Regions from separate parts of the Schinkia azotoformans genome, predicted to be linked through region 2. Evidence: a T-box and tRNA genes for the amino acid it is inferred to sense, from the RefSeq annotation. Region 2 holds a T-box; the other holds one or more tRNA genes.
The links. The T-box of region 2 lies ahead of trpS (tryptophan--tRNA ligase). A T-box ahead of a tRNA ligase gene usually reads a tRNA of that ligase, here a tRNA-Trp.

Region 1 (2,268 bases), on a different contig from region 2:
GTACACACCGCCCGTCACACCACGAGAGTTTGTAACACCCGAAGTCGGTGGGGTAACCTTTTGGAGCCAGCCGCCTAAGGTGGGACAGATGATTGGGGTGAAGTCGTAACAAGGTAGCCGTATCGGAAGGTGCGGCTGGATCACCTCCTTTCTAAGGAAAATAGAAAAGCGAAAGCGACCGTTTAGCGACGTATAAACTGGAGCGCATCGACTGAGATAAAGGAAACACGACGAACGTAGTGAGTCGATGTTGACTTATCGTAGGGAGATGAGCGAAGTTTACGAGTCGCTGGGAGCTGTAGCTGATTATCTAGTTTTGAAGGAATAAACTATTGAATAATTCGCAAGAATTATATATAATAAAACTTGTCCTTTGGTAATTATATGTCTGGTAATGATGGCGAAGAGGCCACACCCGTTCCCATTCCGAACACGGAAGTTAAGTTCTTCAGCGCCGATGGTAGTTGGGGGCTGTCCCCCTGTGAGAGTAGGACATTGCCAGGCATATATAATTCAGCTTCATTCCACAGTAGCTCAGTGGTAGAGCTATCGGCTGTTAACCGATCGGTCGCAGGTTCGAATCCTGCCTGTGGAGCCATGATGGAGAGCTGTCCGAGTGGCCGAAGGAGCACGATTGGAAATCGTGTAGGCGGTTAACACTGTCTCGAGGGTTCAAATCCCTCGCTCTCCGCCATTTTCAAATTATAATTTGGCCCGTTGGTCAAGCGGTTAAGACACCGCCCTTTCACGGCGGTAACACGGGTTCGAATCCCGTACGGGTCACCAATATGGAGGATTAGCTCAGCTGGGAGAGCACCTGCCTTACAAGCAGGGGGTCGGCGGTTCGATCCCGTCATCCTCCACCATTACAAATTTTAAATTTAATTATCGCGGGGTGGAGCAACGAGCAAAGCATCAGTGAATTTGCTTCGAGTTGTCCCGACGTATTAACTTCCATGAATAAGCTTGCAGAGGAAGGGACAGTCGTTTCTATGCGAACTTTGAAGGAAGTACAATATTATATAATTTTTACTATCGCGGGGTGGAGCAGTCTGGTAGCTCGTCGGGCTCATAACCCGAAGGTCGTAGGTTCAAATCCTGCCCCCGCAACCAAAAAAAACAATCAATACTAATGGTCCCGTGGTGTAGCGGTTAACATGCCTGCCTGTCACGCAGGAGATCGCCGGTTCGATCCCGGTCGGGACCGCCATTGTGGCTCGATAGCTCAGTCGGTAGAGCAGAGGACTGAAAATCCTCGTGTCGGCAGTTCGATTCTGTCTCGAGCCACCATATTTATTGCCGGCTTAGCTCAATTGGTAGAGCAACTGACTTGTAATCAGTAGGTTGAGGGTTCAAGTCCTTTAGCCGGCACCAGCTGGAGGGGTAGCGAAGTGGCTAAACGCGGCGGACTGTAAATCCGCTCCCTGTGGGTTCGGCGGTTCGAATCCGTCCCCCTCCACCATTTTAATAGGGGCATAGTTTAACGGTAGAACTGAGGTCTCCAAAACCTCCAGCGTGGGTTCGATTCCTACTGCCCCTGCCAATTAAATTCATACGATGGCGGCTGTGGCGAAGTGGTTAACGCACCGGATTGTGGCTCCGGCACTCGTGGGTTCGATCCCCATCAGTCGCCCCTTATATTCTAAATTATTAGCCCTATAGCGGCATAAATATTATTCAATGGGCTATAGCCAAGCGGTAAGGCAACGGACTTTGACTCCGTCATTCGCTGGTTCGAATCCAGCTAGCCCAGCCATTTAATTCAATACTTGCGGAAGTAGTTCAGTGGTAGAACACCACCTTGCCAAGGTGGGGGTCGCGGGTTCGAATCCCGTCTTCCGCTCCAACGGCGGCATAGCCAAGTGGTAAGGCCAAGGTCTGCAAAACCTTTATCCACCGGTTCGAATCCGGTTGCCGCCTCCAATTTAATTTTATAACCCTTTGCCGGGGTGGCGGAACTGGCAGACGCACAGGACTTAAAATCCTGCGGTAGGTGACTACCGTACCGGTTCGATTCCGGTTCTCGGCACCATTTTAACTTTATACTATTATTGCCTATGCCGGTGTGGCGGAATTGGCAGACGCGCACGACTCAAAATCGTGTTCCCAAAAGGAGTGTCGGTTCGACCCCGACCACCGGTACTTTTAAGAAAATTTTAGTTACGATAAGAATTTTTAGATAGCTCATAAACCTTGATATAACGGGGTTTATGAGCTTCTTTTTATTTAAGAGTATTCGTTAGGAAACGATGAGATTTGAAATTTTTT
Region 2 (29,448 bases):
ATAAAAAATCAATTGTTACTTCTCTTAGCCATGTTGGTTGTAAAGTAACTGTTGTTCCATACAATACTTCATATGAAACAATTAAATCCTTAAAACCGGATGGAATCATGTTGTCAAATGGACCTGGAGATCCAATGCAACTGACATTCTATTTACCTGTTATTAAAAAGTTAGCTTTAAAATATCCAATATTAGCCATTTGCTTAGGACACCAATTACTTGGCCTTGCATTTGGGGCTAATACCAAAAAATTGAAGTTTGGTCATCGTGGAGCGAATCAGCCTGTTATAGATTTAGTAAAGAAAAAAGTGTTTATGACATCACAAAATCACACATTTATTGTTGATGACAGCAGTTTAACAGGAACCGGTTTTTCAGCAACATATTTAAATGTAAATGATAAGTCAGTGGAAGGGATGACTCATGAGAGTCTGCCAATTATCTCAGTTCAATTCCATCCAGAGGCACATCCGGGACCGAGCGACAGTTCTTGGTTATTTACAGATTTTGTTAGCTTGATGAATAGTGTAAGGAGAGAAAAAGTTTATGCCTAAATCAAATGACATCCAGACAGTACTAGTAATCGGATCAGGTCCCATTGTAATCGGGCAGGCAGCAGAGTTTGACTATGCAGGTACACAGGCGTGTTTAGCTTTAAAAGAGGAAGGTTGCCGAGTGATTCTCGTGAATAACAATCCTGCAACCATCATGACAGATGAAGCAAACGCCGATGCTGTTTATTTCGAACCTCTTACAGTGGAGAGCATTGAGAAAATAGTTGTTAAAGAAAAACCGGATGGCATATTAGCGACACTCGGTGGTCAAACAGGCTTAAACCTAGCTTTTTCTCTTCATGAAAAAGGTGTATTAGAAAAATACGGTGTAAAACTATTAGGAACTCCGATTGAGTCCATTAAAAAAGGGGAGGACCGTGAGGCCTTCCGTGAGCTTATGCACGAACTTAATGAACCTGTTCCTGAAAGTGAAATCGTCGAAGATATTGAATCAGCCCTTCATTTTGCTGAAAAGGTTGGTTTTCCAATTATCGTAAGGCCAGCTTATACATTGGGAGGCTTTGGAGGCGGGATTGCCAATGATCATGACGCTTTCATCGATCTTGTTAGAAGCGGCCTTGATGCCAGTCCAATTACACAATGTTTAATTGAAAAAAGCATTGCCGGCTTTAAGGAAATAGAATATGAGGTTATGCGCGATTCAAGTGATACATGTATCACGATTTGTAATATGGAAAATATCGACCCAGTTGGAATCCATACAGGTGATTCAATTGTTGTTGCTCCATCACAGACATTAACAGATGTTGAGTTTCAAATGCTGCGTGCAGCATCTGTTAAAATCATTCGTGCATTAGGGATAATCGGCGGATGCAATATTCAATTCGCATTAGACCCGGTAAGTAAAGATTATTACTTAATTGAAGTAAATCCTCGTGTAAGCCGTTCTTCAGCGCTTGCTTCCAAAGCAACCGGATATCCAATTGCCCGTATCGCTGCGAAATTAAGCCTCGGTTACACATTAGATGAGTTATTAAACCCTGTTACAGGACATACCTATGCCAGCTTCGAACCAGCCTTAGACTATGTTGTCATTAAATTTCCTTGCTGGCCGTTTGACAAATTCCCAGCTGCAAATCGGGTGTTGGGGACGCAAATGAAGGCAACCGGAGAAGTAATGGCAATTGATCGGAATTTAGAAAGTGCGTTACAAAAAGGGGTCCGTTCATTAGAATTAGGCACTGTTGGTTTAAAGCATGCATCGATCGAAAAGCTAAACGAAGAAGTGCTTATGTCGATTGTTAAAAACGCAGATGATCGCCGCTTCTTCGCTATTTTAGAGTTAATTAGAAGAGGCATAGATATAAAAAGTATTGAACAAGAAACAAAAATTAATTCATTTTTCTTAAGCGCATTTAAGCGTTTAATTCAAATGGAGCAGGAAATTGATTCTTATACAGTTGATAAAGTAACAGAAGAGTTTATGAAAAAAGTAAAAAAATATGGATTCTCAGATTCGTATTTGGCAACAGCTTGGAATGTTTCTGAAGCAGACATTCGTGATTTAAGAAAAGGTTTTAACATTTTTGCAGCTTATAAAATGGTAGATACATGTGCGGCTGAATTTGAAGCTAACACGCCATACTATTATTCAAGCTATTTCGGTGAGTGCGAGGTTGAACAAAGCGACAAGAAAAAAGTATGTATTATCGGCTCCGGACCAATTCGTATTGGTCAAGGCATAGAATTTGATTACAGTTCTGTTCACGGTGTTTTAGCCCTCCAAGAAGAAGGCTATGAAACAATTATGATTAATAATAATCCAGAAACTGTCAGCACAGACTATGAAATGGCAGACCGCTTATATTTTGAACCATTAACACTGGAGGATGTCCTAAATGTGCTTGAAGTGGAAGGCACTAACGATGTAATCGTTCAATTTGGCGGACAGACCGCCATTAATCTAGTTTCTCAGTTGGAACAAGCCGGTGTAAACCTTCTTGGAACGAGTGAAGATATAATTGATCAACTGGAAGATCGTGATCGTTTTTATCAGCTTTTACGTAAAGTGGATGTTCCACATATACCAGGTGAAATTGCCGAAAATATAGATGATTTAAAAGAAAAGGCTGCGTTGATTGGATTCCCGATCCTTTTAAGACCATCCTATGTAATTGGCGGTAAAGGGATGATTATTCTTAAGAATGAACAGGAATTAGATCAATTAATAACAGGTCAAACTGAACAAGTATTCCCAATTCTTTTAGATGCTTATGTTGCTGGCAAAGAAGCCGAAGTGGATGTCCTAACGGACGGAGAAGAAATTTTAATACCTACCATCATTGAGCATGTCGAAAAGGCTGGCGTCCATTCAGGAGATAGTACAGCGATTTTACCTTCCATATCAATTTCGGATCATGAAAAAGGGCTAATGGCTGAGTATTCAAAGCGAATTGCGAAGGAACTGAATTTTAAAGGCATCATGAATATTCAATTTGTCCTTTCTGAGGCAAAGGTTTATGTGTTAGAGGTAAATCCGCGTGCAAGTAGAACGGTGCCAATCTTAAGTAAGGTAACAGGCGTACCTGCAATACAAATTGCGACAAAATTATTGCTTGGGAAATATTTAACTGATATTACAGACCAAAAAGGTCTTTTACCTGATCGTCCTTATATCACGATTAAGTATCCTGTATTCTCAACGATCAAGCTTGCCGGCTTAGATCCGGTATTAGGCCCGGAAATGAAATCAACCGGCGAAGGGATTGCGATTGCCGAAACAAAGCAAGAGGCATTTTATAAAGTATTCCACTGGAATGAACAAAAAGCGCACAATAAAAATGAAATCTTCATTGATGACAGTGACTTAGACAACGATTTTATCGAAGCTATTAGCAGCTTAATTAATAAAGCAGGCTTAACAGTTGCAAAAAATAAAGATTATGAAAAATGGGTGCAAAATCCCAAAGCATTAGCATTAATTAGTTTATCTAAAAAGAAAACGGAACAAGAAATTGAAAAACGTCAACTAGCGTTAAAATATCGTCTCCATGTTTTTACAGAATGGGAAACAGTAGAAGGATTTTTACTAGGTATTAGAGAAAGTAGCTTTAGTGTTAATTCGATTCAAGATTGGCTAACGAAAAAAAATATTGAGAAGGAAGTGGTTTAAATGAGCACAACAATGATTGCAGCACCGAAATTGCACGTAGATGATTTGTTAACATTAATTGATTTAACCCAAGACGAAATCGTAGATATAATTAAAACAGCCATTGAGTTAAAAAAGCTGCACAAAGCAGGTCAACACTTAGACGTATTAAAAGGAAAAACGATGGGAATGATTTTTGAAAAATCATCAACCCGTACTCGTGTTTCCTTCGAAGCAGGAATGACTCAATTAGGCGGCCATTCCATCTTCTTAAGCAGTAAAGATACACAGTTGGGAAGAGGAGAGCCTATTTCCGATACGGCACAAGTTCTGTCTGAGTACATCGATATTATTATGATTCGTACTTTTGAGCATGAACGTGTTGTTGAATTAGCAAAACATGCAACGATCCCTGTTATTAATGCCCTAACAGATGATTATCATCCATGTCAGGCCTTAGCAGACTTAATGACAATTTATGAAATTAAAGGAAGCTTAAAAGGGCAAAAGCTTGTATATGTTGGCGATGGCAATAATGTAGCACACTCGTTAATGATAGGCTCCGCTAAAGTTGGCGTGGATTGCATCGTCGCTTGTCCTGATGCCTATCAACCAAAAGCTGAAGTTGTTGAGATTGCCAAAAAGTTTGCTGAGGAAACGGGTGCAACGATCGAAGTAGTCAATGATCCAATTGAAGCTGTTAAAGGCGCTGATTTCATCTATACTGATGTTTGGACAAGTATGGGCTTTGAAGACGAGGCTGCTGAAAGAATACAGACTTTACAACCATACCAAGTGAATGCTAAATTAATGCAATATGCTAAGGATGATTATTCCTTTATGCATTGTTTACCTGCACATCGCGGTGAAGAAGTAACAGCTGATATTATTGATGGCCCACATTCTGTTGTAGTTCAAGAGGCCGGCAACCGACTTCATGTACAAAAAGCGTTAATTTTAGGGTTGCTTAATAAATAATGTTTTATACGAAGGGCTTTCTCAATTAGTTGAGAAGTCCTTTTTGTATTTTCTCCACCTTTATCCATTAATGAGTTTAAAGAAACCGGACATAATAGTAGTGAACCTTAAATTCAAGGAGGTTTTTATAATGGGGCAACCACGTCAATTTCGCGCCGGTCAGAAAGCACCGAATAATGGAATTTATGTTGAAATCGGTGAAACTGGATCAATGGTCCAAAAACCGCAATCAATAAGGCTTGAAGTCGGGGAGCGTTTCCCAGAGAATTCAAACCATAACCGTGTCTGGACGTATAAGAGTAAGTTTAAATAAGAAACACTATCCGCCTGAAGTTCATAGGGCGGATTTTTTTTGTTAAATCGCTTATTTAGTTGAATTTTTCACTGAAAATGCCCTATAATATAAATAGGTCAAAGTTGGTCAAATTATTCGAAAGGTGAGAGGGATTAATATGGATATGAATAAAATGACTGAGAAAACACAAGAAGCCTTAGTCAACTCCCAGTCGTTGGCTGTGAGAAAAGGACACCAGCAAGTAGACGTTGAACATGTATTTTCTTCACTCCTTACCCAAGAGGATGGGATCACTACTAGCATTTTACAAAAATTAAATATTAACCCGGGAACCGTCCAAAAATTAGTCGAGGAAGCTTTAAATAAGCTGCCAAAGGTATCTGGTTCAGGAGTTGAATCAGGTGCTGTTTATATTACACAAAGATTGCAGTCATTATTAGTCCGTGCTGAAGATGAAGCGAGCCGCTTGAAAGATGAGTATATTTCTGTTGAACATTTAATATTGGCTATGACTGACGAAAAACAAACGACAGAAATAGCAAAAATCTTTCAACAAATCGGCTTTGATCGTGCTTCCTTATTAAAGGTGCTTACGGAGGTACGAGGAAATCAACGGGTAACAAGTCCGACTCCGGAAGTCACTTACGATGTTCTTAAAAAATATGGACGTGACTTAGTTGAAGATGTTAAAAAGGGAAAAATCGACCCAGTCATTGGCCGTGATGCTGAAATAAGACGGGTTATTCGGATTTTATCAAGGAAGACAAAAAATAACCCAGTCCTAATTGGGGAGCCGGGGGTAGGTAAAACAGCAATAGTTGAAGGCCTTGCGCAAAGGATCGTTCGCAAAGACGTACCCGAAGGATTAAAGGATAAAACGATTTTTTCATTAGATATGAGCTCCCTTGTAGCTGGCGCCAAATATCGTGGTGAATTTGAAGAACGATTAAAGGCAGTCTTAAATGAGGTTAAAAAGAGCAATGGCAGAATTTTATTATTTATCGATGAGCTTCATACAATTGTAGGAGCTGGTAAATCAGAAGGTGCGATGGATGCCGGCAATATGTTAAAGCCAATGCTTGCTCGTGGGGAACTGCACTGTATTGGTGCCACGACATTGGATGAACATCGAAAATATATTGAAAAGGATCCCGCGCTTGAAAGAAGATTTCAACAGGTGCTTGTAGAAGAACCAACAGTTGAAGATACGATTTCAATCTTACGAGGATTAAAAGAAAGATTTGAAATTCACCATGGGGTTAACATCCATGACCGTGCCCTTGTAACAGCAGCTGTGCTGTCAGACCGTTATATTACGGAACGATTTTTGCCTGATAAAGCTATTGATCTGATTGATGAAGCATGTGCAACGATTCGAACAGAAATTGATTCGATGCCTTCTGAATTAGATGAAGTGACACGTAAGATCATGCAGTTGGAAATCGAGGAAGCCGCCCTAAGTAAAGAAAAGGATCAAGCAAGCCAAGAGCGGTTAGAGGCTTTAAGAAAAGAATTAGCAAATTTCAAAGAAACTGCCCATGTGATGAAAGCGAAATGGGATGAAGAGAAAAAAGAGCTACAAATGATTCAACAGTTAAGGGAACAGCTCGAAGCATTAAGACGTTCACTTGAAGATGCGGAAGCAAAGTATGATTTAAATAAAGCGGCAGAGCTAAGACATGGAAAAATCCCTGCACTTGAAAAGCAATTAAAAGAAAAAGAACAACAATTAATGATGTCAGAAAAAGAAGGCCGACTTCTTCGGGAAGAAGTAACAGAAGAGGAAGTCGCAGAGATTGTCGGCCGTTGGACAGGGATTCCAGTATCGAGACTGGTGGAAGGAGAGCGTGAAAAACTTCTTCGTTTGGATCAAATACTCCATGAACGGGTTATCGGCCAGGATGAGGCTGTACAGCTTGTTGCGGATGCTGTCATTAGGGCTCGTGCAGGTGTGAAAGACCCTAACCGTCCAATCGGTTCTTTCATTTTTCTAGGACCGACAGGGGTTGGTAAAACGGAGCTAGCCAAAGCACTGGCAGAAAGCTTGTTTGATAGTGAAGAGCATATGATTCGGATCGATATGTCCGAATATATGGAAAAGCACGCTGTATCAAGATTGATTGGGGCCCCTCCAGGATATGTTGGCTACGAAGAAGGGGGACAATTAACAGAAGCCGTTAGAAGAAAACCGTATTCCGTTATTTTATTAGATGAAATTGAAAAAGCCCATCCAGAAGTATTCAATATCCTTCTGCAAATGCTTGATGACGGTAGGATTACGGATTCAAAAGGTCGTGTAGTTGATTTTAAAAATACAGTCATTATCATGACATCGAATATTGGATCTGCCCATTTACTAGAAGGATTAACCGATAGTGGACAAATTCAGGAGCCAGTTCGTGAAAAAGTATTGGCTCAACTGCGCCACCATTTCCGTCCTGAATTCTTAAACCGGGTAGATGATACGATTTTGTTTAAGCCTTTAACTGTAAAAGAAATCTCTGGTATTGTCGGTAAACTTGTTAATGAATTACAAGCACGCCTTCAGGATCGTCAAATTAAATTGTCGCTAACGGAGGAAACTAAATTGTTTATTGCTAATGAAGGCTTTGACCCAGTATACGGCGCACGACCATTGAAACGTTTTATTCAACGTTTTATTGAAACAAAAGTAGCTAGGGAAATTATTGCAGGTAATATAATAGACGGTTCCAATGTTGTCATTGATGTTGAAAACGGCGACTTAAAGATAAAGGTCACCGAATAGAATAAAAAGAGGCTGAATCCGTGATTCAGCCTCTTCCTTTTAGTGATGTTCTTGTGGTTCGTTTGGTACGCCTGCTTCACCAAGGAAAATAACGATAATTGAAAATACTGCGCAAAGGAAAACACCTTGCATGAAATTATATGTACCACCCGTCATACTGCTTACTACATATACAAGCATTTGGCTTAATAAAAATGTCCAGAATACAGTCCAAAATATACGCATTACTTATTCACCTCGATTTTAAGCACGTTTGAAATTAATTTTACCATATATTAAGTTAAAAATATAGGTAAATAACCTTTGCTTTTTTTAAATTATGTCATACATTAGAAGTGTATGTACAAGAGTAAAGAGGCGGGGAAAACAATGAATCTCGATCAACATTTTTTTAAAATTAATGATCAATGGAACGTAATTCACCTTCCTGAACGCCCCAATGGCTTTGCTATCTTAATTATCGGTGATCAGAATCATTATGTGGACAAAACGACAAGCTTGTGGATTCAAAATCCAGAACGATTTCAAATGCTTGAAAATTTAAGGGAAAAAGGTTACACGATTTTTTATTCTAATTTATTTGGCAGACATTGGGGGAGTCCAAAGTCAGTTCATCTGTTAAAACAGCTTTATCATTTAGTAATCCGTAGAGAAATTCTAAATGACAAAATTCACGTAATCGCTGAGGGCATGGGTGCTCTGACTGCATTAAGACTAATGAATGAAATGGAACCATCACTTCGATCTGTCTCAATGTTAAGTCCTTGCCTAGATCTTAAAGCTTTTATAAATACCGAAAAAAATAATAAATTATTTTATAAAAGATTACTGAAAGAATTAGCCTTTTCTTATAAGATTGAAGAAAAATATGTTGAATCAGAAATAATCAACAATTTTGATCTTTGTAATTTTACATCTAAAACTCCGGTGAAAATTTGGCACTCTACAAATCGGGTCCTATATTCATTTTCTGATCATAGCCGAAGTTTTGAGAAAATCCGTGAGCAAGAAGGAGCACCAATAGAACTTTCGATACATTTATTTGAAAAAAGATTTCATATTACTTCAAACATTATTTCTTACCTAAAAAGATATGAGCAGGTTTTATGAGAAGGGCGGACAAAGTTCTGTCCTTTTCTTTTTTTATTCTAAAATTAGCAGTCCGGCATAGTTATTAAGTAAAATAGACTTGGAGGGCTTTTCATGAAGAAAGCGATGGTAATTGGTTCACTAGGATTTATCGGCTTTTCCCTTTCTAAACGTCTTTTGGAGGAAGAGTTTGAAGTTATTGGGATTGATCATTTTTCTGAAAAACATGACCAACTTAAAGAGCAAAAGCTGTTGGAAATTGCTAGGAATAGTAATTTAATATATATTAATAATCCAGTTGAAAATCTTATTTTAAAAGAAGTGGCCGAGAGTTGTGATGTCCTATATTATTGCTTACATGACTCAGATATTAATAAAAACAATATAAATAAAAAAATGACAAAAATGAAAGATATTCTTACGAAGGTAATGGACTATTGCAATGAAATTATGTGTAAATTTGTTTATCTTTCATCCTACGAAAGCTTAAATCAACGTAACCCAATAGGTCAAATGAAAATGGAAGAAGAATATGAAATTGAAAATTACAGTAAACTGAACAAAAACTTTTTTTTTCATATTGTGCAGCTTCCTACAGTCTATGGTCCGTGGCAGCCTGATTCGATGACGTTTCAACAATTAATTATGGGAAAGGATTCACCTTCGATCGATCCAATTAGAGAGGATGCTATTTTTGTTGAAGACTTAGTAGAAATTTTATTAGAATTACCAGCAGATTTAGATGTCAATAAAATAATAAAAATTAACAGCAATAGAAAAAATCAGTGGCAAGAAGGGGTAAATCTTATTAAAGGAACTTCAAATCCGAAACAGGAGTCAAGTGAACTTGAGGTAAAGAATGTGAAGGATCAGGAAGTCTATCATAGGCATTTACAAACAACTCTAGAAGAAGGAATCAGACGACAAAAGGAGCATTATAAGTATCTACAAAAACTAAAAGGATTAGGATTAATTTAAAATCCTTTTACATCTTTGTATCTGTTGGGTAAAATAGAAATGTTGGATACATAGATGAAATGGATATAATAGGGAGGGGCTTGTTTTGAAAAAGCTTCTTTTAATTTTGGCAACATTTATACTATTAGTCACTGCTTGTGGACAACCAGCTACCAATCTTTCAACAACAAAGATAGGATTACTTTTACCGGATACAATCAATGAACCAATATGGGGGAATAAAGGGTATAAAGGCCTATTATTGATACAATCTGCATTAAAGGCTGATGTTTATTATAAAGAAAGTATGAAAACGAGAATGGAAGTAAAGGAAGCGTTGGATGAATTTGAAGAGGAAGGCGTTAACCTTGTATTCGGACATGGGGGTGAGTATGGTCCTTTTTTCGAAGAATTACATAACGACTATCCTGATATGGATTTTGTATATTTTAACGGAAACTTTACAGCTGAAAATGTGACGAGTATTAAATTTGAATCTCATGCAATGGGATTTTTTGGTGGAATGGTTGCAGCAGAAATGAGTAAAACAAAACATATTGGTGTCATTTCAGCTTTTAATTGGCAGCCAGAGGTTGAGGGGTTTGTTAAGGGAGCTGAATATCAAGACCCGAATGTGGTTGTTGATGTTCATTATACGAAGAGCTGGAGCAATAAGGAAAAAGCTTTAAAAGCCTACAGTGAAATGGAAAAGACAGGTGTTGATGTGTTTTATCCTGCCGGTGATTCCTTTAATCTTCCGGTAATTGAAGCTGTAAAAGAGGACGGGCATTATGCAATTGGTTATGTCTCTGATCAATTAGATCTAGGTGAATCAACGGTTCTAACTAGTACGGTTCAACATGTCGAAGGGCTTTACAAACTGATTGCCACTCAATATATTGCCGGCAAGTTTCAGCATGGAATTAAAACCTTTGATTTTGGAGATGATGTTATTTCTTTAGGAGACTTTAGCCCGGAAGTTCCTGATGAACTGAAGGTTGAAGTTAATAAAGCTGTTGAATTATACAAATTAACTGGGGAGTTTCCCGGTAGAAAATAATGAGATGAAGGGGTAAAGATGATGGATCAAGAAAAAAATTTTAAATTTATGCAAATTGCGATGAAGTATTTACCTGAGGCACAAATGATGCTTAAGGAAAAAGGGATGGAAGTAAATATGGATATGATGCAGCCAATGCTCGATGTCCTATTAAAGGTCATGAACGATGCGTATGAGCTTGGAGCATCGGAAGCTAAAGCCGAGTAAAAAGTTTGTTTGAAGGGGTGGACCTAACAGTCGACCTCTTTTGTACATTTCTTTTTATAGACAAGAACTAGTAAGTGTTATAAAATTAGTACCAAGTCATAATATTTGATCATATACCATGATCATAAATTTTGAGAATGCAAAGGGGTTTTGTTAATGAATGCTGGTATAATTGGTATTGGACGTTATCTTCCTGAGAAAATTGTTACAAATGCAGACTTAGAGAAGATTATGGATACTTCAGATGAGTGGATTCAAACAAGAACAGGAATTAAAGAAAGAAGGATTGCTGACGATACAATCAATACTTCACATATGGCTTTTTTTGCTGCTGAAAAAGCAATCGCGAATGCTGGAATTACGGCAGAGGATATCGATTTAATCATTACGGCTACCGTTACACCTGACTCTCCTTTCCCATCCGTTTCATGCTTAGTTCAAGAAAAGCTAGGTGCGAAAAAAGCGGCAGCAATGGATATTGGAGCTGCATGTGCTGGCTTCATGTATGCGATGGTAACAGCTCAGCAATTTATTCAAACAGGAACATACAAAAATGTGCTTGTAATTGGTGTTGAAAAGCTTTCAAAAATTACCGATTGGACTGACCGCAATACAGCAGTATTGTTCGGTGATGGAGCTGCTGCGGCTGTTATAGCGCCGGTATCAGAAGGAAGAGGAATTCTTTCATTTGAGTTAGGTGCAGATGGCGTTGGGGCAAAGCATCTTTATCAGGATGAGTACATTATTATGAATGGCCGTGAAGTCTTTAAATTTGCAGTCCGTCAAATGGGTGAATCAGCTGTCAATGTAATCGAAAAAGCTGGTTTAACGAAGGAAGATGTTGATTTTTTAGTTCCACACCAAGCTAATATTCGAATTATGGAAGCATCTAGACAAAGGCTAGAGCTACCAGAAGAAAAAATGTCAAAAACAGTAGACAAATATGGCAATACATCATCATCCTCTATTCCGATTGCATTAGTTGAGGAAATTGAAAATGGAAAAATAAAAGATGATGATATCATTGTTATGGTCGGTTTTGGCGGCGGTTTAACTTGGGGAGCTATTGCTTTGAGATGGGGCAAATAATTTAGCAGGAATTCGTAAGCAATGATAGAATTATAATAAATTGTACATTTCAATATGAAAGGTGTCATGCGTTTATGGAAAAAAGACGAGTTGTAATAACAGGACTCGGTGCGGTTACACCATGTGGTCTTGATGTAGATACGACTTGGAACAATGTAATCAACGGAGTCTCAGGCGTCAATGAAGTTACACGGGTGGATAAAGAATTATTCCCTGCTAAAGTAGCAGCTGAACTGAAAAACTTCAATCCTGAAGATTTTATGGATAAAAAAGAAGCAAGAAGAATGGACCGTTTCACTCAATATGCACTTGCAGCGGCTTTTATGGCTGTTAAAGATGCTAATTTAGAAATTACCGATGAGAATGCTGAAAGAGTTGGGGTTTGGATTGGCTCTGGTATTGGTGGAATGGAAACCCATGAAGAACAACATAAAAACTTCTTGGAAAAAGGGTACCGCCGTGTAAGTCCTTTTTATGTACCAATGATGATTGCAGATATGGCTGCAGGGCAAGTATCCATTGCCTTAGGTGCAAAGGGTATTAATGCATGTACAACAACTGCATGTGCTTCTGGTGCTAATTCAATCGGTGATGCATTTAAGGTCATACAGCGTGGGGATGCCGACGTTATGATCACAGGTGGAACGGAAGCCCCAATTACGAATATGTCATTTGCTGGTTTCTGTATGGCAAAAGCTTTATCTACAAATCCGGACCCTAAAACGGCAAGTCGTCCATTTGATTTAAATCGTGATGGATTTGTTATGGGAGAAGGAGCAGGCATAGTCGTTCTTGAATCATTAGAAACAGCATTAGCCCGCGGCGCAAAGATTTACGCTGAACTTGTTGGGTACGGAGCAACTGGTGATGCCTACCACATTACTGCACCGGCACCAGGTGGTGAAGGCGGAGCAAGAGCGATGAAACAGGCATTACAGGATGCAGGTTTGCAGCCGGAAGATATTAATTATATTAATGCCCATGGTACAAGTACTGACTATAATGATAAATATGAAACAATGGCAATTAAAGAGGTATTCGGTGAACATGCTTATAAATTAGCAGTAAGCTCAACTAAGTCGGTGACAGGTCACTTATTAGGAGCTGCTGGTGCTGTTGAAGCTATCTTTTCAGTAAAAGCAATTACCGATGGAATCATTCCTCCGACCATGAATCTTGAAACTCCAGATCCTGAATGTGACCTAGACTATGTTCCAAATCAGGCTAGAAAACAGACAGTAAACGCTGTATTAAGTAGCTCACTAGGATTTGGCGGACATAACGTTTCATTAGTCTTCAAAAAATACGAATAATAAAAGCCACCCGAATGGGTGGCTTTTAAAATGTAAAGAAGGTATATCATTGTCTAGCTCCAGCGCCTATCAAACTTCAGGACTCCTCCAGTTTGCTAGGCGATGAGCAAGGCGCTTGCGCTTTTCTATTTAATGCACATCTGCTGCAATTTCACTCATGCTGACTTCATCGTCTGAAACAACCTGTGGTTGTGTAGAAGAGAAAAAGTCCTTTAAAGCTTGTTTGTTTTCTTTGCGGTCAATAGCTAAAACTGAGCCTGCATGGGAATAGCTCTTGTTTTCAAATGAGCCGTCAACAGGTATACGAATCGTTTCGATCTCTTTTGGATTCATTAAAAAGTTTGTTCCTAACGCTAGAATCTTTTTAGAACCGATATTTGTATCAATGTAAGGGATAATGGTTCCCATCATTTTAGGTAATTTGGTTAATCCGTTAATGCTAATCAATTCATCTTTCACAGCCGAAATAACCTGCTGCTGTCTACGAACCCTTCCGAAGTCACTTTCAGCATCATGACGGAAGCGGGCATACTCCAATAATTCCTTCCCGTTAAGCTTTTGTAAACCAGGTTGGAAGTTAATATATAGACCACCTGCACGATCTGTGTATTTCATTCTCTTTTCAACGTCAATATCTACACCATTTGGTGATAATACATCGACAACATTGGAAAAACCATCAAAATTTACGATAGCATAATATTGGACATCTATATCAAAGTTTTCTTTTAAAGTTTTGCGTACTAATTCGGCCCCACCATAGGCGTAGGCTTGGTTTATTTTATTATCTTTATATCCTGGGATTGAAACATAAGTATCTCTCATGACTGATGCAAGTTTAGCAGAACCTGTTTCTGGGTCATACTGTGCTATCATGATTGTATCAGTCCGTCCTTCTGAAGACAGGGAGTCTACACCAAGGAGTAGTACATTTATTTTTTCTAAATCTTTTACTCCTTTAAAGGTAGATTCATCTTCATTATTCTTTTTACTTGTGCTTGGCAAATCATTATCATTGGAGGCGGAAATATAGGCTGTATAATATTGGAAAACTCCGTAACCAATCATAGCTATAAAAAATGTTAATAGAATAAGACCGATTTTAAACGGACTTTTTTTTCTTCTTCTTTTTGACGTTCGTATTTGTTGATCTATGTTTTTTCTACGCTCAATGCGCGAGGACATCCCGATGTTCACCTCTCCTTAAATATACACAATAATGAATGTTTTTAAAAATACTCTCAGACTTATAGATTACTAGATTCGACACCTATTTACAATATTAACATAAAATATGTTTATTTTCTCCTACATATTTTTATTAGTGTTACATAAAAATGGTAAAAAGGACAAGCAAGAAGGGTGGAAGGGGTAATGATACTACTATTTTATTGGGGATTGGATAAGTTATGATATTTAGGCTTTTTCTTTTTTTATTAGGATTTGGACTTGCAGTTGTAGGTGGGGTAACTGTTATTGCTTATCTGAATGTCATGGCGATGGGATTGTCCTTTCTCGAATACCTATTATATATTAGTACAAGAATGGAGTGTTATCTCCTGATGATTGGCATTATGCTCATCACAATCAGTATTTATATACCTTTAAATGAGAAAAATAGAAAAAAATGAATTAATTGTTTTGACTGGAATAAATTGCTTCTCAACTGACAATACTGTTTTTTAACAATGTGATGTGAAGTGAGGGGTAAAACATGTTGTATCTGCACGATGTTTGGGTGAATTGGTTTGAAGGAGAAGAGAATGGTTATAATGTTTGTCATTTTCATGAATGGAGAAAAGAGGATACCGTTGAACTTTTAGACCAAACACCGCTGATAAAGGTAGAAACAGTATTATTCCATTATATTGAAAATGATTTATCAGATCTGCCTCAGCAGCTTTTAGAGGATGTGTATCAAAAAAGCTTTGTTCGCAAAAATCATGAACGGATTCAGCTAGACTATTGTTTTATCGTAACAGATGGAGTGGGAATTTTGGCGGTCGATACTTTGGGCTACCATATACCAATTAAAAAGAGCAGACTTATTCCGAGACAAGAGCAGTTAGTGTACGATATGGTTGAGAGCCTTGAGCCTACAATTTATAATTTTGAAGATAGGACAAAGAAGGAATATCATATCCTGTCACCTTCCCCTAAATTGATGAAAGGGCTTACAAGAAAGGAAAGACAGTTAAAACAGTTATTGTTTATGGCACTGGATCAGCTGCATTCAACAGGGAACCCAGCCGAAATTAGATATTGGTATACAGAATGGAATCCTACCAAATACCAAGAAATTCAAAAACAAAATTTCGACGATGTTTGGAACAAATTATATGAGGAAGCGAAGGATGGCTGGACATTAAGACATGAGCATCTTTGTGAACGGCTTGTGAAAGGACAACCTTTTTTCGAAAAGCTTTGGGAATTAGAAAAAGGTACAAAAGTAAATTAGGGCTAGGACGATGGGGTTGTCTTAGCCCTTTTTGCTTTTCCATGTCTAGCTTCAGCGCCCAGCGACTAGTAAACTTCGCCCACCTCCCTACGATAAGTCAACAAGGTGAATCCCTTCGTTCGCCGCCGGATATCCTTTATCTCAGTCGATGTGCTCCAGTTTTGTCGTGCGCTGAACGGGCGCTTCCGCTTTTCTTATTTTCTTGTTTTTCTGCCTAAACCAATAGCTTTTTCTACCTTTTTCATCATTTTTGCTGCTACAGCGTTAGCTTTTTCAGCCCCAAGGTCTAAATATTCATCAAGCTTTTCTGATTCAAGCAGACTATAATATCTCTCTTGAATTGGTTTTATTGTATTAATAACTGTCCCAGCAACGTCCGCTTTAAATTCTCCGTAGCCTTTACCTTCATATTGCTTCTCTAGATTTTCAATAGACTGATTGGAGCAGATTGAATAAATCGTTAATAGGTTGGATACGCCGGCTTTGTTATCTTTATCAAACTTAATAATGCCTTCAGAGTCCGTTACGGCACTTTTAATTTTCTTTTCAATTTGCTTTTCGTCATCAAGCATAGAGATAAAGGCTTTGGTATTTGGATCTGATTTACTCATCTTTTTCGTAGGATCCTGTAGCGACATGATTCTTGATCCTACCTTTGGGATACTTACCTCAGGTATTGTAAAGATTTCATTGTATTTCTTATTAAACCTTTCAGCTAAATCACGTGTTAATTCAAGGTGCTGCTTTTGATCTTCCCCTACTGGTACGATATCGGTTTTGTATAATAGAATGTCCGCTACCATTAATGGTGGATAGGTTAATAATCCTGCAGAAACGGCATCCTTTCCTGCTGATTTATCCTTAAATTGGGTCATTCTTTCCAGTTCCCCGATATAGCTTATACATTGCATAACCCAGCCTAGCTGTGCATGGGCTGGAACTTCTGACTGAATAAATAATGTTGATTTTAGAGGATCGATACCAACAGCTATGTATAGTGCAGCGAGGCTGCGGATATTTTGTTGAAGCTGTTTTGGATCTTGAGGGACGGTTATTGCATGTTCGTCAACAATACAGAAATAACATTGATTGTTCTCCTGTAAATCAACGAAATGCTTCAATGCTCCAAGATAGTTTCCTAATGTGATTGTACCGCTAGGCTGAATGCCGGAAAAAATAATTGACATTTTTTATTCCTCCTTGAATTTTCAATCATTTTAGTATGAATCCAAATTAGAAAGACACGACTTGCCGCCCATAATGGCGGAAGTCGGAGAAAGGATAAAAATTCTGATAGTACAAAAAGGTCCATTCGTCCCGCTATGGTAAGGGACGAATGGACCGTGGTGCCACCCTTGTTATTCTATGTAAGAATCACTTCAATACGCTGCCGGATGTGCTCAAAAGCCCATTCCATATTTTTTCACTGCTTGTTTCCACCAACCACAAGCTCTCTGTAAGCTGCCAAATATGTACTTTTCTTTCTCATTGCAATTACCAATATTAATTTTTGAAATTTGAATTTTATTATAGTAAACCCATCCATAAAAATCAAGCTATTATTTACAGAGTAATAGAATGAAATTGAAATTTAAAGGAAAGGCTACAAATAAAAGGAAAGGTTCATATTGGAGGTTATTATGAAAGGTAAGTGGTTCTTATTGCTTATTTTATCACTTATATTTTCTATAATGTTTTCTGCCTGTGGATTTAAGGGCAACGAAAGAACAAGAACATCAAGTACAGGCCAGATTCTTAATCTTTTAGAGGCTGCGGAATTGCCAACGATGGATACTACACAGGCAGATGATAGTGCATCGTTTTCAGCAATGAATCAAGTCTTTGAAGGATTATTTCGCTTAGGTCCAGATAATACACCGGTCCCAGGAGTTGCAAAAGAAGTTATAAAAAGTAAACAGGGTCACGTACTTACGTTTATCCTAAATGAGGATGCAAATTGGAGTGATGGCTCTAAGGTAACGGCCCATGACTTTATCTATGCTTGGAAAAAGGCGTTAACACCCGAGACCCTTTCTCCTTATGCCTATTTAATGAAACCAATAAAAAATGCAGAGGCGATTATGTCTAAGGGTGATCCTCTATTTGGAAGGATTGAGGAATTAGGTGTGAAGGCCCTTGATAATAAGACATTAGAAGTGACACTTGAAATTCCTGTACCATACTTCATTAGCTTAACATCCTTTCCAACATTTTTTCCGCAAAAACAAGAGTATGTAAAAGAAAAAGGATCAGATTATGCCCTTTATGCAGATAAAATGCTTTATAACGGCCCCTTTTTAATGTCCAATTGGAGTACAAGTGGATGGACTTTTAAGAAAAATCCAGAGTATTGGGATAGAGACATAGTTAAATTAGACCAAATAAATTATCGAGTTATTAAAGATTCTTCAGCGGAAACAAATTTATTTGAAACAGGTCAGGCTGATCGTGCTGGCTTAAGTGCGGAATTAGTGGAACTCTATAAAGACCATCCAGATTTCTTAACTTATAGTGAACCAACAATGTGGTACTTAAAGTTCAATGTAGACCGTATTCCGATCAAACAGCGAAAAGCGATTCAAAGAGCAATCAATAAAGAAGCTTTTGTTACCAATTTATTAAATAACGGTTCCTTGCCTGCCGATTATTTCTTCCCTTCAGGATTTGTAAAAAATCCGACAACAGGCGAGGATTTCCGAAAAAAATATGGCAATATCGTTTCCTATAATGTAGAGGAGGCACAGCATTATTGGCAGGAGGCCGGGTCCCCTACCGTGACATGGGATTTATTAATAAATGACCGTGATGAAATGAAAATGATCGCAGAGTATATTAAAAATCAATTAGAAACAACACTGCCTGGTCTAACAATTAACATTAATGTGCAACCATTCAAACAACGCTTAGCCCTTGATGATGCGATAGATTATGATATTCAGTTTTGGGGATGGGGACCCGACTATCAAGATCCACTAACATTTATGGATCTATGGGTCACAAATGGCGGTAATAATAAAACGAATTACGCGAGTCCGGTCTATGACAACATAATCCGGGAGGCTGTGAATAATCTTGATGATTTAAATGCACGCTTTGAAAGCCTTCAAGATGCTGAAGTTATTCTTCTCAAAGAAGATGCTGTGATAGCGCCATTATACCAACGTGGGCGAGCAGTGTTGCAAAAACACTATGTTAAAGATTTAATTGTCCATCCATTTGGCCCGGACTATAGCTTTAAATGGGCGTATATAGAAAACAAAGATTTTTAGAACATGCGGCGTGGGGGTGTTAAAGTGGTACGTTATTTACTTGGCCGATTTTTTTATATGCTTATTACTTTTTTAATTATCGCAACCCTAACCTTTTTTCTTATGCAAACATTGCCGGGTACACCATTCAATGACGAAAAGCTGACAGAAACTCAAATAGAATTAATGAATCAACGTTATGGGTTAGACAAGCCTGTCGTTGTTCAGTATGTCATTTATATAAAGAATTTATTTCAAGGGGACCTCGGTGTCTCTTTTCAATTTGACGGGCGACCAGTAGCGAAAATTATTGGAGAACGAATTCCCGTCTCCGCCTTTTTGGGCAGTCAGGCTTTACTATTCGGGACTTTGATAGGATTAGTTTTAGGAATTCTTTCCGCCCTTCGCCATAACACGATGATCGATTATGGTGCGATGGTCATTGCCGTTATCGGGTTATCAATACCATCCTTTGTTTTTGCTGGTTTGTTGCAGTATTGGGTAAGTGTTAGGTGGAAGTTGCTCCCTGCAGCATTTTGGGAAAGTTATGAATATACAATTCTCCCTACCATTTCGCTTTCTGTCTTTGTTATCGCCCAAGTGGCTCGGTTTATGAGAACGGAGATGCTTGAAGTTCTCGGACAAGATTATATTATTACCGCTAAAGCAAAGGGTATGAGTCAAGTCGTGATTGTCTTAAAACATACAATTCGAAACGCATTAATACCAGTTATAACAATCTTAGGACCACTTGCAGTGAATATTATGACAGGGTCTTTAGTGATCGAAAAAATTTTCGGTGTGCCAGGTCTTGGAGAACAATTTGTACTATCGATTATGACCAATGATTATCCAGTCATTATGGGGACAACATTATTTTACGCCGCATTGTTTATAGGGATTGTCTTTATTGTTGATGTGCTGTATTGTCTTATCGACCCAAGAATTCGCATAGCTGGAGGTAATCGGGAGTAATGAGGGAGGATAATTACATCATACATAAGGAAATGTTCCAACCAGCGAAAATTGAATCAAGCTATAAAGAAACGATTATACGGGAAAGTCTCACGTTTTGGCAGGATGCATGGATCAGATTGCGAATAAACAAAGGCGCTTTTGCCGGGTTAATTATCATTTGCTCGATCATCTTATTAGCGATCGTTGGTCCATTTTTAAGTCCTTTTTCGTACGATGAACAAGATTTGTCACGGGCCAACTTGCCTCCCAAAATCCCGGTTATAGAGAAAGTTCCCTTCATAGGATTCAGTGGATATGATATTCGTGGAATAGACCAATACGAGAAAAAAGGCATAAAAGACTATCATTGGTTTGGTACAGATCACTTAGGTCGTGACTTATGGACGAGAATATGGCAGGGTACTCGAATTTCACTCTATATTGCTTTTTTGGCAGCGGCCATCGACTTTATTGTCGGTGTTGCATACGGCGGTATTTCCGCTTTTTATGGAGGTCGCATTGATAATATCATGCAGCGTATTATTGAAATACTTGTTGGGATCCCCCATTTGATTGTAGTTATTTTATTAATTCTTGTCCTTAATCCAGGGATATTAACGATTACTTTAGCGATGATTATAACCGGTTGGGTTGGAATGGCAAGGATTGTAAGGGGGCAAATACTGAAATTAAAAGGACAGGAATTTGTATTGGCATCGAAAACCTTAGGTGCAAGTGATAATCGACTGATTTGGAAGCACTTAATTCCGAATACATTAGGCGCCATTATTATTACGACTATGTTCACAGTTCCTACCGCTATCTTTACGGAAGCCTTTTTAAGTTTTATCGGTCTTGGGCTGCGTCCCCCGATTGCATCATTAGGAACGCTTGTAAATGATGGCTTTAAAACAATGCGAATTTATCCGCATATGATGTCGATTTCGTCAGTTGTGATTAGTTTAATTATGATAAGTTTTAACTTGTTGGGCGACGGTCTTCGTGATGCACTTGACCCTAGAATGCGGAGATAGGAGGGGCAGGAATGGATTTTATTTTAGAGGTAAAAGATTTGCATATCTCCTTTGATACCTATGCTGGAGAGCTAAAGGCTGTTCGTGGTGTAGATTTTCATTTAAGAAAAGGAGAAACACTCGCAATTGTTGGGGAATCTGGATCAGGGAAATCTGTTACATCAAAAAGTATCATGCGGCTCATTCCTGACCCGCCGGGGCGTATTGTAAAAGGCGAAGTCTTGTTTGAGGGTAAGGACCTTGTCAAATTAAGAGAAAAAGAGATGCAGACGATCCGTGGTTCGGAAATTTCGATGATTTTCCAAGATCCGATGACATCGTTAAATCCAACAATGACGGTCGGAAAACAAATTGTTGAAGGGCTCGTTAAGCATCAACGACTCGGAAAAATAGAAGCAAAACAGCGTGCATTAGAGTTATTAAAGCTTGTCGGTATTCCAAATCCAGAGATTCGGGTAAACCAGTACCCCCATCAATTTTCAGGCGGGATGAGACAGCGAGTTGTGATTGCTGTAGCCCTTGCTTGTAATCCCAAAGTATTGATTGCAGATGAGCCAACAACCGCACTAGATGTTACGATTCAAGCCCAAATTCTAGATTTAATGAAAGATTTGCAGAAGCAAATGGATACGGCTATTATCATCATTACACATGATCTCGGTGTAGTGGCAAACATTGCTCAGCGTGTAGCCGTTATGTATGCGGGAAACATCATTGAAACCGGTACGGTTGATGAAATTTTTTATCAACCAAAGCATCCCTATACATGGGGACTACTTGCTTCTATGCCAAAGTTGCATACAAAAAAAGGAGAATTAGTAGCCATTGCTGGTACACCTCCAGATTTAGTTTCACCCCCGCTTGGTTGTTCATTCGCTCCCCGTTGCCCCTATGTAATGGAGGTATGTGTAAGCTATATGCCGGATTATAAAAAATCCTCTTGCACCCAGTATGCAGCATGTTGGCTTCAAGATGAAAGGGCTCCAAAAATAGAACCGCCACGGGAAGCCGCAGGAGGTTCAAAATGATGACCAATAAAAATGAAAAACTTGTAGAAGTGAAAAATTTAAAAAAATATTTTAAAGTTGGAAAACATCAAGTATTGCATGCAGTTGATAATCTGACTTTTGATATCTATAAAGGAGAGACGTTAGGCTTAGTCGGTGAGTCTGGCTGCGGTAAATCAACAACAGGGCGTACGATTATTCGACTTTATGAAGCTACCGCCGGAGAAGTTCTTTTTGAGGGAATCAATGTCCACAGAAAACAAACAAAAGAAGATCTAAAAAAACTAAATCGAAAAATGCAAATGATTTTCCAAGATCCATATGCATCATTAAATCCAAGAATGACTGTGATGGACATTATTGCAGAGGGCATTGATATTCATAGATTGGCAAATGATCCCAAGGAACGAAAGGATAAGGTTTATGAATTGTTAGAAACAGTCGGTTTAAATCGTGAGCATGCCAATCGCTATCCACATGAATTTTCGGGCGGTCAGCGTCAGCGCATTGGAATTGCTCGGGCATTGGCTGTAGAACCTGAATTTATTATTGCAGATGAGCCTATTTCGGCCTTAGATGTTTCCATTCAAGCGCAGGTTGTTAATTTAATGCAAAACCTTCAAGAGGAGCGGCATTTAACATACTTATTTATTGCTCATGATTTATCGATGGTGAAATTTATAAGTGACCGTATTGGTGTTATGTACTTAGGGAGTCTCATAGAGTTAGCTGAAAGTGACGAATTATATGATGACCCATTGCATCCTTATACGCAGGCACTTTTATCAGCCATTCCTATCCCGGACCCTATAGTAGAGCGTTCGCGGCAACGGATTGTTCTGCAGGGGGATTTACCCAGCCCTATTAATCCACCAACAGGGTGTCGTTTCCATACCCGTTGCCCGCATGCTATGGATGTTTGTATCACACATGAACCAAAATGGTTTGAAGTAAAAGATAAACATTGGGCTGCTTGTCACTTGCATGATCTAAACAAGTTTTGAATATACTTTACTAATCGTAAACAAGCTGGTATGTGAAAAAATAGAAATATGTCAAATAATAATGAATCGTGTCAAAAACTCCCCTATAATAAAGAGAGAATAAAGAGAATGGAGCATAACAATGGGAAAACGAGTAGGAGAAATGAAATTTGCGTATTTTTTATTTTTTTTGATGCTTTTCACGGGGGTATTTTCTACTAGTGCTTTAGCTGAAGGAGACCATTTGGTAGCCAATTTCCACTCCAAAAAACTTAGTTCTGTTAAGAAAGTGGAATTGCCAAGAGCTTTGCCTCGATTTAAATATGATTCTGGGTTATCCTTTCCATACCCTGATGCAGTAAGAGGTGTCTATATGACAGCCCATACAGCAGGCGGTTACAAAAATTATCTTGATTATCATTCAGGCGTTTCGACAAATCTATATTCTTCAGGTAAAAATTTTGCTGGAATAATGAATTTAATGGATACGACTGACTTGAATGCCGTTGTTATAGATATTAAAGATGATTGGGGAAATCTTACTTACATGCCGCAGTCGGATTCACCGTTAGCATCAATTGGGAAACCATATATAAAAAATCCGCGTGAAATGCTCGAGCTTTTTGAAAAAAAACAAGTATATCCAATTGCAAGGATTGTAGTGTTTAAAGATACAGTTTGGGCTAAGCAAAGGCCGGATCTATCATTTACAGAAAATGGAGCAGTTTGGAAAAATGGTCGAAATGAGTCTTTTGTTAATCCTTTTTTGAAGGAAGTATGGGATCATAATGTTCAAATAGCAATCGATGCAGCCAAACTTGGATTTAAAGAGGTTCAATTTGATTACGTTCGTTTTCCGGAAGGATTTGAAAAGCGGGATCAAACATTGACCTATAGTATGGGGCAATATAAAGATATAGAATTGGATAATATTCAAAAACGGGTGCAAGCCGTTACTGATTTTGTAGCTTACGCAAAGGAACAGTTAAAGCCATATGATGTAGATGTTTCTGTAGATATCTTTGGATATACAGCAACCTTACCGGAGGCACCGGGAATCGGACAAAATTTCACAAAAATATCTGAGCATGTAGATGTAATATCATCGATGATTTATCCTAGCCACTGGACTTCTTATTTTGGAATTTCTAAGCCGGATCTCGAACCCTATCGATTAGTGACGGAATATACAAAGGTTGAGAATGCTAAGTTAATGAAATTAGAAAATCGTCCAGTTTCACGTCCGTGGATTCAGGATTTCACCGCTTCTTACCTTGGCAGGGGAAATTATTTGAATTATGGTAAAGCCGAGGTTGAAGCGCAAATTAAAGCCTTAAATGAGAATGGAATTTCTGAATTCTTATTATGGGATGCTGCCAATACGTATACAACTGGTGTAGATTATACTCCATTAAACAAATAAAGAAGAAGGCGGGAAGTCCACCTTCTTCTTTTACCATTGTCCTGCGCTTCCGCTTTTCTAATTATCGTTTGCCGCCAACAAGCTTCCAGCCTGCTTGTGTTTTATGTGTTTGGTCTGAATGCAAATCTTTTCTGCTTCCACCAAAAAAGCGATATCCAATAAAATGTGATATGTGACCATTTAAAGCAGTAATTCCCACGATTAAACCTGCCACAATGACAAAATCAATAATGTATCCAACTACCACCAACATTACCCCCAATTTTCTGTCCTTATTTATTATTTTATAAAATCTTTACATAAAAGAAAAGGGAATTAGCGAAATTGTAATAAATAGTTTTGCTTTTTATGTTTTAAAAATATAGAAAACGGGAAAAAAAGAAGTGGAAAAAAATTTTTTTCCATTTTACGAAACTATTTCAAGTATAAAACGTATATAAATTGTCTACAAATTTTGAACAATTTCTTCTTTAAAACTATATATTTCTTATAAGATTTATTGTATAATGGTTCTATACTTAATTTAAAATAATTTTAAAGTAATAGTCAGTGTTTATATAAAAATTTTAAAATCTGAATGGAGTGACATGAATGGTAACATTATTTACATCGCCAAGTTGCACATCATGCCGTAAAGCGAAGGCGTGGCTGGAAGAACATGAGATACCATATAAAGAAAGAAATATCTTTACTGAGCCATTAACAATTGAGGAAGCAAAGCAGATTTTGAGAATGACTGAGAATGGAACGGATGAAATAATCTCAACTAGATCAAAGATTTTCCAAGAACTTGATGTTGATTTAGAAACAATGCCATTACAAGATCTATTTAAGCTTATTAGTGAAAACCCGGGACTATTAAGACGTCCAATTATTATTGACGAAAAACGCCTTCAGGTTGGGTATAACGAAGATGAAATTCGCCGTTTCCTGCCAAGAAGAGTTCGTACATTTCAATTACTTGAGGCCCAGCGCTTAGTAAACTAGAAAAGCGGAAGCGACCATTAAGCGAAGTTTACGAGTCGCTGGGAGCTGGACAATCATTTATAGTCTAACCAAAAAGAAAAAACTTCTACGATTATTTTGTAGAAGTTTTTTTTATTAATCCTGCAAGAAGGACAAATACAATTGTAATTAATGGTATAATATAGTAAGAGAAACTATACGTTTCTAAAAAAGGTTGAATTCTTTCTTCATGTGTTATCATTTTTCCGGCAGTTAAGGCAAGAATTCCAGCACCTATGTAAATGATAATTGGAAAACGCTCCATAAATTTTAAGATAATCTTACTACCCCAGACGATGATGGGTATAGAGATCAATAAACCAGCGACAACTAAGATGATTTTTCCGCCGGCAGCACCAGCAACAGCCAAAACATTATCAAAGCCCATCACAAGGTCAGCAACAACAATTGTTCGTACAGCTTGAAAAAGAGTAGTACCACCTCTTATTTTATTAACATCGTCGCCGTCTTCAGTCAGTAAATTGTAAGCTATATAGATGAGGAACAGACCGCCAACTAGCTGTAAAAAAGGAATCATTAATAGATAAACGGCTATAATTGTAAGCGCGATCCTAACAATGATTGCTAGTCCAGTTCCAAGTAAGATCGCTTTGTTTCGCTTATCCACTGGCAGGTTGCGGCAGGCAAGTGCGATAACAATGGCGTTATCTCCGCCAAGGACGATGTCAATGCCAATAATAATAAGTATTTGACTTAAAAGTTCGAGATCCAAAAAAATGCCCCCTTGTCCTTTGTCACAAAATTCACTATAAGACATTATTTCATAACAGTCAAGAATGGTTTAAAGCCTGTTTTTACTATTTTGGCATTTTTTATTTCCCTTATGATTCTTTTTATCATAAAATAGAAGTACAAGGTTACTTCCATCTTAAATTGGGCATCTTGTTTCTATAACTATCATTTTTTAGAGCATTAGCTCGGGGGTTAGGTAGTCCCTTCAGAAAATAAAATTAGACGAGAAGGGAGAGAGATGAATGGAAATCGAAAGAATTAATGAGAATACGGTTAAGTTTTATGTTACGTATCGTGATATTGAAGATCGAGGCTTTGATCGTGATGAAATATGGTATAACCGTGAGCGAAGTGAAGAATTGTTTTGGGAAATGATGGATGAAGTAAACAATAGTGAAGAATTTACAATAGAAGGACCTTTGTGGATTCAAGTTCAAGCACTTGAAAAAGGCTTAGAAATCGTAGTCACAAAAGCGCAGGTTTCGAAGGATGGACAAAAGCTTGAGTTGCCGATAGGTAATGAAAAACATATTGATTTAACGATTGAGGATAATATTGAGTCTTTCTTTGAACAATCTAATCAAGAAGATGGAGAGTACCAAGGTTTCCCGTATGATGATGAATATCATGAAGATGAAACAGTACGTTTTCTCATTGGATTCCATGATTTTGAAGATCTCATTAGATTAAGCCATAGTATAGACTCAGAGGGTCTTATAAGCAGCTTGTATCATTTTGATAGTAAATACTATTTATATATTGGGTTTGATGAAGAAATGTTGGAAGAAGAAAATGAAGATGATATATTATGCCAAATCCTTGAATTTGGCTTTGAATCCCGGTTATCGATACATCGCATTCAAGAATATGGGAAAGAAGTTATGGAAAGCAATGCATTGCAGCAAATCAAACAACATTTCCCACTTCTAAAATAATCATCGGTTTCACTTTTTGTGAAACCTTTTTTTATTCCTAGAAAACAATAATTAGTGGGAAAGCTTTCAAATCTTCGCTATAATTTATAGAATATCATCAATGTTTAAAGGAGTAGCATTATGAAGAAAAGGCTGCAAATTGCAATCTTTATCATTGGACTAACAATTGCTTTAGTGCTTACCCATAATTATTGGGAAGGATGGTTGCTCGGAAGCTTTAGTATTTTGATTTCAATTTCAGCATTGTTTATTGGATTTTTCATTTTTTTGGAGAATCGTAATCCTCGTGCTACGATTGCGTGGGCGGTAGTACTTGCGGTCTTTCCGATCTTTGGCTTCATTTTTTATTTGTTGTTTGGCCGCAATTATCGCCGAGAAAGAAAAAGGTATGAGAAAAAGGCATGGTTGGATGAGCAAGCTTTCTCCAAAATCGAAGGAAACCGGCAAATCAATGAGGAAGAGCTTAATAAGATGGGGGAACACCAACAAAAGTTGTTCCGGCTGGCCCATCGTTTAGGGAAAAGCCCGATTTCTTTTTATACTGAGACAAAGGTTTTAACTAATGGAAATGATACGTTTAAAGCCATTCTTGAAGCAATGAGAAGTGCAAACCACCACATTCATTTAGAATTTTATATTGTTCGCGATGATGAACTCGGAAATGAAATTAAAGATATTTTAATTGAAAAAGCAAAATCAGGGGTTGCAGTTCGCTTTTTATATGATGCCGTTGGTTCATGGAAGTTATCAAAAAACTATATTAATGAACTTAGAAACTCAGGAGTGGAAATAGAGCCATTTTCACCGGTTAGATTGCCTAGCCTGAACAATCAAATTAACTTCCGTAATCATCGAAAGATTTGTGTTGTGGATGGGAACATTGGTTTTGTTGGCGGATTAAATATTGGCGATGAGTATTTAGGTAAAAATGAATATTTCGGCTTTTGGCGCGATACCCATCTTTATGTGCGGGGTGAAGCGGTGAGAAGTTTGCAGCTTATTTTTCTGCAGGACTGGTATTATACAACCGGTGTGACACTGTTAACTCCTATCTATCTCTCTCCGAATTTAGTGGAAGATGAAGAATTTGGGGGTGTCCATTTATTAGCTGGTGGACCTGATAATGATTGGAATGTAATAAAAAATGTTTTCTTTGCAATGATTACGTCAGCAAAAAAATCGATCTGGATCGAGTCCCCGTATTTTATTCCCGATGATGATATATTGTCTGCGTTAAGAGTGGCTGCCTTATCAGGAATTGATGTTAAGGTCATTCTCCCAAGCAAGCCGGATAAACGTCTTGTTTTTTATGCGTCTAGATCCTACTACACAGAGTTATTGGAAGCGGGAATTAAAGTATATGAATATAGCAACGGATTTTTACATAGCAAAATTATCATCGTTGACCAAGAGCTTGCCTCTATTGGCACATCCAATATGGATATGAGAAGCTTCCATTTAAATTTTGAAGTAAATGCCTTTTTATATAGGACAAAAAGTGCTGAGGCGCTTGTTAATGATTTTCTCAATGATATCGAAAATTCAAACGAAGTATTATTAGCAAAATATAAGGAACGCCCAAAATTACAACGCCTCCATGAATCCACCGCCCGCTTGTTTTCACCTTTACTATGATTTCAAGATGTATAGATAGCAAAAAAACATAAAAATATTGCAGGAAAACTACTTCTTTTGTCGAAATAAGATGACAGAAAGGAGTGGTTTTTTTGTTATTAGCGATAACGGAAGCTGGCCGAACAATTTCCTTAGTTGAAAAATGGGAAAAACAAGAGCTGCTTAACATTACCGAAAACGAACGAATACTTTGTCCCGCCTGTAAAGAAAAAGTCCAATTGAAAACAGGAAATAAGCGAATATGGCATTTTGCCCATATATCAAAAAAGAATTGTGAAACACAGCTTGAAAATGAATCTGAATACCACTTAAAGGGAAAAATTCAGCTTTTTGATTGGTTAAGAAACCAAGGGATCAATGTTGAGATGGAAAAATACCTACCCAAAATAAAACAGAGGTCAGATTTATTTGTGACGTGGAAAGACCAACACTATGCGCTCGAATTTCAATGTTCCACTATTGAAAGCACTGTATTACTTAAACGAACAAAAGCCTATCTTCGTGAAAATATTACCCCAATTTGGATTTTAGGTGGAAACCGCTTAAAAAGAAGCTCCGAAAACATTCTAAAACTCACTGCATTTGACCT

Region 1: it has a tRNA-Trp gene. The T-box ahead of trpS (tryptophan--tRNA ligase) is inferred to sense a tRNA for this amino acid. The anticodon was not compared.

The regions. Positions count from the first base shown of each region.
Region 1 is NZ_JARSMD010000004.1:5,546-7,813, reverse strand. Features, by position in the region: partial or broken rRNA gene P9E47_RS02230 (16S ribosomal RNA) at 1-151, shown strand, start outside; rRNA gene rrf (5S ribosomal RNA) at 388-504, shown strand; tRNA gene P9E47_RS02220 (tRNA-Asn) at 524-598, shown strand; tRNA gene P9E47_RS02215 (tRNA-Ser) at 603-694, shown strand; tRNA gene P9E47_RS02210 (tRNA-Glu) at 712-786, shown strand; tRNA gene P9E47_RS02205 (tRNA-Val) at 791-866, shown strand; tRNA gene P9E47_RS02200 (tRNA-Met) at 1,037-1,113, shown strand; tRNA gene P9E47_RS02195 (tRNA-Asp) at 1,135-1,210, shown strand; tRNA gene P9E47_RS02190 (tRNA-Phe) at 1,215-1,290, shown strand; tRNA gene P9E47_RS02185 (tRNA-Thr) at 1,299-1,374, shown strand; tRNA gene P9E47_RS02180 (tRNA-Tyr) at 1,378-1,462, shown strand; tRNA gene P9E47_RS02175 (tRNA-Trp) at 1,470-1,543, shown strand; tRNA gene P9E47_RS02170 (tRNA-His) at 1,561-1,633, shown strand; tRNA gene P9E47_RS02165 (tRNA-Gln) at 1,682-1,756, shown strand; tRNA gene P9E47_RS02160 (tRNA-Gly) at 1,772-1,846, shown strand; tRNA gene P9E47_RS02155 (tRNA-Cys) at 1,849-1,923, shown strand; tRNA gene P9E47_RS02150 (tRNA-Leu) at 1,944-2,032, shown strand; tRNA gene P9E47_RS02145 (tRNA-Leu) at 2,060-2,142, shown strand.
Region 2 is NZ_JARSMD010000005.1:75,080-104,527, reverse strand. Features, by position in the region: gene P9E47_RS02755 (carbamoyl phosphate synthase small subunit) at 1-554, shown strand, start outside; gene P9E47_RS02750 (carbamoyl phosphate synthase large subunit) at 547-3,687, shown strand; gene argF (ornithine carbamoyltransferase) at 3,688-4,644, shown strand; gene P9E47_RS02740 (YjzC family protein) at 4,775-4,957, shown strand; gene clpB (ATP-dependent chaperone ClpB) at 5,097-7,706, shown strand; gene P9E47_RS02730 (YjzD family protein) at 7,746-7,931, opposite strand; gene P9E47_RS02725 (alpha/beta hydrolase) at 8,076-8,816, shown strand; gene P9E47_RS02720 (NAD-dependent epimerase/dehydratase family protein) at 8,910-9,773, shown strand; gene P9E47_RS02715 (BMP family ABC transporter substrate-binding protein) at 9,859-10,812, shown strand; gene P9E47_RS02710 (ComZ family protein) at 10,834-11,019, shown strand; gene P9E47_RS02705 (beta-ketoacyl-ACP synthase III) at 11,176-12,108, shown strand; gene fabF (beta-ketoacyl-ACP synthase II) at 12,183-13,421, shown strand; gene P9E47_RS02695 (LCP family protein) at 13,551-14,606, opposite strand; gene P9E47_RS02690 (hypothetical protein) at 14,831-15,052, shown strand; gene P9E47_RS02685 (YjbA family protein) at 15,136-15,879, shown strand; gene trpS (tryptophan--tRNA ligase) at 16,074-17,066, opposite strand; T-box leader at 17,205-17,377, opposite strand; gene P9E47_RS02675 (peptide ABC transporter substrate-binding protein) at 17,520-19,148, shown strand; gene opp3b (oligopeptide ABC transporter permease) at 19,173-20,102, shown strand; gene opp3C (oligopeptide ABC transporter permease) at 20,102-21,118, shown strand; gene P9E47_RS02660 (ABC transporter ATP-binding protein) at 21,130-22,146, shown strand; gene P9E47_RS02655 (ABC transporter ATP-binding protein) at 22,146-23,129, shown strand; gene P9E47_RS02650 (putative glycoside hydrolase) at 23,251-24,531, shown strand; gene P9E47_RS02645 (hypothetical protein) at 24,593-24,784, opposite strand; gene spxA (transcriptional regulator SpxA) at 25,123-25,518, shown strand; gene P9E47_RS02635 (TerC family protein) at 25,610-26,269, opposite strand; gene mecA (adaptor protein MecA) at 26,532-27,224, shown strand; gene cls (cardiolipin synthase) at 27,345-28,859, shown strand; gene P9E47_RS02620 (competence protein CoiA) at 28,952-29,448, shown strand, end outside.